Regions from separate parts of the Paenilisteria weihenstephanensis genome, predicted to be linked through region 1. Evidence: riboswitches for the same ligand, from Rfam matches in the RefSeq annotation. Region 1 holds a riboswitch; the other holds the start of a gene.
What was found. Region 1 has a riboswitch for S-adenosylmethionine ahead of UE46_RS06280 (methionine ABC transporter ATP-binding protein). Riboswitches for the same ligand answer to the same signal wherever they lie in the genome.
Positions count from the first base shown of each region.

Region 2: it holds a riboswitch for S-adenosylmethionine, as region 1 does, so the genes downstream of both, UE46_RS03820 (O-acetylhomoserine aminocarboxypropyltransferase/cysteine synthase family protein) here and UE46_RS06280 (methionine ABC transporter ATP-binding protein) in region 1, are expected to answer to the same signal.

Region 1 is NZ_CP011102.1:1,291,512-1,294,694, reverse strand. Features, by position in the region: gene UE46_RS06290 (MetQ/NlpA family ABC transporter substrate-binding protein) at 1-219, opposite strand, end outside; gene UE46_RS06285 (methionine ABC transporter permease) at 269-919, opposite strand; gene UE46_RS06280 (methionine ABC transporter ATP-binding protein) at 920-1,936, opposite strand; SAM riboswitch class I at 2,071-2,181, opposite strand; gene UE46_RS06275 (DUF3006 domain-containing protein) at 2,259-2,489, opposite strand; gene UE46_RS06270 (MBL fold metallo-hydrolase) at 2,500-3,183, opposite strand, start outside.
Region 2 is NZ_CP011102.1:793,284-796,466, reverse strand. Features, by position in the region: gene UE46_RS03825 (HdeD family acid-resistance protein) at 104-631, opposite strand; SAM riboswitch class I at 944-1,044, shown strand; gene UE46_RS03820 (O-acetylhomoserine aminocarboxypropyltransferase/cysteine synthase family protein) at 1,165-2,442, shown strand; gene metX (homoserine O-acetyltransferase MetX) at 2,473-3,183, shown strand, end outside.

The DNA.
Region 1 (3,183 bases):
CGCGCGGTTTGGAAGGACGTAATCGCTGAATTCTTTTAATTCAATGTTGATGCCATCTTTTTTAGCGATTTTCTTGATTTCAGGCCATGTACGATCGCCGGCACTAACGCCGATCACGACGCTCTTCTCGTCCCCGTTTGCTTTGTCGTCTGTACCTCCACAACCTACTGCTACTACTGCTAATAATACTAATGTCAACGCTAAAATAATTTTTTTCATTTAAAAAACTCCCTTTGTTTTATTTGCTAGATTTGGAAAATGGACCGATCTAGCGGCGGCGAATTCGGCGGGAAATGAAGTTCCCAAGTGATTGAACGCTTTGGACGATAACGACCAGGATGATAACCGTGACCAGCATGGTAATATTATCATAGCGCTGATACCCGTAAGTAATCGCTAAGTTTCCGATACCTCCAGCACCAACAACGCCAGCCATCGCTGTTGCTCCAACGAGTCCGATTGTTGCAGTGGTCAATGTGAGGATTAATGAGCTAAGTCCTTCGGGTAACATGAAGCGCCAGATGATTTGCCATGCGTTAGCGCCCATCGCTTGTGCAGCTTCGATAATACCTTGATCGACCTCTAAAAGTGAGTTTTCAACAAGTCGAGCAATGTATGGACCGGCATAGAAAACGAGTGGCACGATCGCTGCTTTCACGCCGATACTTGAGTCGACGATGAAGCGGGTAACTGGAATCAAGGCGACCAACAAGATAATAAATGGCACGGATCGCAAAATATTAATGATCGGATTTAAAATATTGAAGATCACGGTATTTTGTAAGATGTGACCTTTTCTTGTGACAACGAGCAGGACACCAAGTGGAATACCGATCAAGCAGGCGAATAATAGCGACCACGTAACCATGTATAGCGTTTCAATAAATGCGGTTGTTAATTGTTCTGATGTGACTTCCATTTAGACACCCACCTCCTCTAATTTCACATTTTGCGTTGCGGCATAGGTAAATGCTTTGGCGATTTCTTCTTTTTCACCAGTTACTTCGACGATCATGTAGCCAAAAGCAATATCTTGAATCTCGGAAATATTACCGCTTAAGACGCTGACGTTCACATCAAATTGTTTGGCGATGTTCGAAAGTAATGGGTTACCAGATGATTCACCGACAAATGTGAATTTCCAAACGGTGGCATCGTGATTTTGAATAAGTTTAAGCGCGCTTGCCGGGATGTCGTCATTAATCACTGTTTTAACAAAATTCTTAGCGGTCTGACTCTGCGGATTTGAGAAAATATCGAATACTTTACCTTCTTCGATAACTTTCCCGCCTTCCATCACGGCCACTCGATTACAAATTTCGCGAATGACTGACATTTCGTGGGTAATAAGTAAGATCGTGATGTTGTATTCTTGATTGATTTTTTTGAGTAGTTCTAAAATAGCACCTGTTGTTTCTGGGTCAAGCGCGCTTGTTGCCTCATCGCATAGCAGAACTTCTGGGTTTGTAGCGAGCGCGCGGGCAATGCCGATACGTTGCTTCTGTCCACCTGAAAGCTGATCTGGAAAGTTCTTCGCTTTATCTGCCAATCCAACAAACTCAAGCAATTCCATCACTCTTTTTTCGCGTTCTTTGCGATTTGTATGTATCAATGCAAGTGGAATCGCGATGTTTTCGAATACCGTTTTGGAATTTAACAGGTTGAAATGTTGAAAAATCATCCCTATTTTCTTCCGTTCTGCGCGAAGCTCTTTTGGCTTTAAAGTTGTCAAGTTCGTTCCTGCCACGGAAACCGAACCTGTCGTTGGTCGTTCTAAGAGGTTCACCGTGCGAATCAGCGTACTTTTACCAGCGCCACTAAATCCTACAACGCCAAATATATCTCCTTTTTCAATGGTTAAGCTAACACCAGCAAGTGCCGTAATTTCTTTGCCACCACTTTTGAATGTTTTTGTTACGTCTGTAAATTCAATCATCTTCTCAACTCCCTTAGTTACCATAACTTGACCCACAAAAAAATCTCCCCTTAAGTTAATAAGAGGAGATTTCTAATCCAAACATCTATGTACCGAATAAGTATACAGTCATATTAATGCAGTCTTGTCGTCTCACCTTATCTACCAAGTACATAACATACTTGTTGGAATTGGCACAGTATCATAAATATGATCTGTTGCCGAGGTATCATAGGGCCAAATCCCTCCACCTCTCTGGATAAAATGCGTAAGTCGTTATTTATTTTTTTTAACTATATCGTGTATTTCGGATACTGTCAATCCTTTTTTAAAAGTTCTTCGTTTATGATTGGCTACGACGGCGCAACTGCTCTAGCTTTGCTTGGATTCTTGCTTTATTTTCAGCGGTTGTTTGTTTGTCTAACGTGATGGTCGTTCCTTCGATTAAGACGGAATCACCTTCATGAATATGGATGGGCAATTGCTTTTGTGGCAGGAGCCATTCCTTATGATCTGGCTCTAGTAGAAAAACTGCTTTTCCGTCTTCTACGCGGTCTAAAATTGCTTTTTTCATTCTGGTTCACCTACTTTACGGTGGCAATTCCTTGTTCTTTAATTTGCCGAACAATACCATCGCCAATACCGTTTATTTTTTTCAACTCTTCAATCGTTTTGTACGGTCTTTCAGCAATAATTTTATCTGCTAAAACAGGGCCAATACTTGCGAGATACTGCAATTCTTCCGCGCTTGCTGTATTAATATTAATCGTATCTGGTTGTGGAACGGCATTGCCTGGCTCCTCGCTCGTTTGCTTTCCTTCGCTGTTCCCTGCTTTCGGTGTACCCGATTTATCCGTCTCTACATGGAGTTGCTTGCCGTCTGTCTCAATCGTCACAGTTCCTTCTACATCCGTTCCATACGTCGTGATATCGCGGTCTTTCAACCACTGAATGACTTCACGATGAGGGTGTCCATAGGAATTCCCCAATTCGGCCGAATAAACTGCGACTTCTGGTTTGACCGCATCTAAAAAATACGGCTGATTCGATGTAGACGAGCCGTGGTGCCCTAAATCCAAAATCTGCGCGTTTAAGTTTAAGCCACTATCAACCATCTCACGTTCGCGCATTTTCTCAGCGTCACCCGTGAAAATTGCTGCGATATCTTTGTACGTTAGACGAATCGCGATCGAATCATTATTTGCATTATCAGAAAGTTTATTTGGACTCAGAACTTGAATGCCGAATGGACCAAATGTTGCCTTTTC
Region 2 (3,183 bases), 500 kb from region 1:
CTGTAGTGGACTTTCACCACCTAGTATTTGCGCATGCTGGGCGCACCAAAAAGGACAAGCATCCCAGATTACTGGATTACTTGTCCTTTTCAAGTTCATTCTATTATTTCAATTTGCCAACAAAGAAGAACGTTGCGATACAGTTGATACCTTGGACGATGAAGAATGTACCAACGATAATCACGATACCGATTGCGCCAACGATTGGATTGAATAAAGAGATAAAACCAAGAACAATTCCTAGAATACCTAATGTTAAAATCCAGCCCCAACCTTGAACGTTTTCATTTTTAGCAGCGAAGGCTCCGATTGTACGCATGATTCCTGCAAAAAGAACCCACATACCGAAGACAAGTACTAATGTTACTGTTCCTTCCAATTGGTCAGCTAGTAGCAAGATTCCTAGTAATACAGACAAGATTCCTTCTGCTAGGATCCAACCAGAAACTTTTTGGCCACTGCGATGGGAGAAATATTGAATGATTTGGAATACCCCAACGATTAACATTAGGATTCCGATGAATAGAGTGAATGATAGTAAAGAAATACCTGGGTGGAAAACAAACCAGATTCCTAAACATATCATTGCGATACCGGCGATTAACACCAATATACGTGCGAATGTTTTCATGATATGTAACACTTCCTTTTTTATGATTAGAATTTTTAGGCTCTATCAGCTATTTTACCCTTTATTTCTTGATTGAAACACTTTTATTTTCGTATATTATTTTATGAATTTCGCCTTTAGTCACATTTAGGCAAACAACTTGTATATGTAAGCGTTATTTAATGCTTGTTTAGTGTTTTATCGGATGAAATTTAGTTACAATGTACTCAAAAAATACATATTTTAAATTAAGCTTTATTCTTTTGAAAAATCTGTCTACTTCTCTTGACAAAGGTATCTAAATAATTGTATGATAGAACCAATTTAATACGCTTCTTATCAAGAAAGGTGGAGGGACTGGCCCTGCGAAACCTTAGCAACCGGATATTTTGATCACGGTGCTAATTCCAGCAATTTTTTTGCAAAGATAAGTTACTGACTACGAAATCGTTGTTCGTTCAACCTTTCCTAAGTAACGCTTATCATCTGCGTGCTATGGAGGGGTTTTTGTTTTTTCTTGATAAGTTGACGTTTTTGAGAGGGGTAGAGGAATGATGGGAAAAGATTATCGTTTTGAAACTATACAAGTACATGGAGGGCATACGCCAGATTCCGCGACAAACGCTCGTGCTGTGCCAATTTACCAGACTACTTCTTACACGTTTAATGATACGGATCACGCGGCGGCGCTGTTTGGTTTGCAAGAAGCTGGGAATATTTATACGCGTATTACGAATCCTACGACGGCGGTTTTTGAGGAACGATTGGCGCTTTTGGAAGGCGGCGTTGGGGCTGTTGCGACGGCTTCTGGGATGGCTGCGATTACATATGCGATTTTGAATATTGCGAGTAGTGGCGATCATATTGTTTCGGCGAGCACGCTTTATGGTGGGACTTACACGCTATTCTCCCATACGCTGAAGGATTTTGGGATCGATGTGACGTTTGTTGACCCAGATGATGCGGAGAACTTCGCTGCGGCTGTTACGGAACGCACGAAAGCGATTTTCATTGAGTCAATTGGGAATCCTGATATTAATCTTATCGATATTCGCAAGGTGGCAGATGTGGCGCACGAACATGGTATCCCGCTGATTGTGGATAATACATTCGCGACGGCTTACTTGAATCGTCCGTTTGATTTTGGCGCTGATATTGTCGTTTACTCGGCTACGAAATTTATCGGTGGACACGGCGTAGCAATAGGTGGTGCCGTGATTGACGCTGGTACTTTTGACTGGAAAAATGGCAAGTTCCCAAAATTGGTTGATCCTGATCCGAGCTATCATGGCCTTTCTTATGCGAATGATGTCGGTGCTGCGGCTTATATTACAAAATTACGCGTGACGCTGCTTCGTGATACAGGTGCTGCGATCTCCCCTTTCAACTCGTTCTTGCTAATTCTCGGTTTGGAGACATTGTCGCTACGTCTCGATAAACATGTGGCTAACGCTCAAAAAGTGGCGGAATACTTGGAATCACATGAAAAAATAGCTTGGGTAAACTATCCTGGTCTCGCATCGAATAAATATTATGATTTGGCGCAAATTTATTTTCCAAAGGGACCTAGCGCTATTTTCTCGTTTGGCGTGAAGGATGGCTACGAGGCTGGCAAAAAAGTCATCGAGTCTGTGGAACTATTTTCGCATTTGGCAAATGTCGGTGATGCGAAATCGCTCATTATCCACCCCGCTTCAACGACACATCAGCAGTTGAACGCTGCGGAACAAAAGGAAGCTGGTGTGAAACCCGAGACAATTCGCGTTTCGATTGGGATTGAGAATAGCGAGGATATTATCATGGATTTGGCGCAAGCTTTGGACAAAATTTAAAACTATCAGATGAAGAAAAGGTGATGTGGGATGGGAACACTTAGACAGATAGAACTTTTTAATGACACGCCTTTTGTGTTGGAAAATGGGGAAACGATTGGCCCGATTGAGGTTGGTTTTGAGACGTATGGCGAGCTTTCTTTGGCGAAGGATAACTGTATTTTGTTGGAGCACGCATTGACTGGGACGGCGCACGCGGCGAAGCATTTTGACGAGGATGTCGCTGGTTGGTGGGATGATTTTATTGGAGCGGGAAAAACGATTGATCCGGCTGATTATTTCATTGTTTGTACGAATGTTTTTGGTGGTTGTAGTGGAACAACTGGGCCTTCTTCGGTAGATCCGCGGACGGGGGCAGAATATCGGTTGCATTTTCCTGGGTTTACGATTAAGGATATTATTAAGGTGCAAAAGGCGTTGCTGGATGCGCTCGGTGTTAAGCATGTGGTTTCAGTGATTGGCGGTTCGATGGGTGGCATGCAGGCGACGCAATGGGCGATTGATTACCCGGAAATAACGGGGAGCGTGATAAATTTAGCGTCTCCTCTTGCGGCGAGTCCTGAGGCGATTGGGTATAACCTGATTATGCGGATGGCGATTTTGAATGATCCTGATTTTAATGGTGGGGATTATATTGGGCAGCCTGAGGGTGGGCTTGCGACAGCGCGGATGGTTGGAATGATGACGTATCGCACGAGTGAGCTATTTTCGAAACGGTTTGAACGATTTACGGTTGCTGAT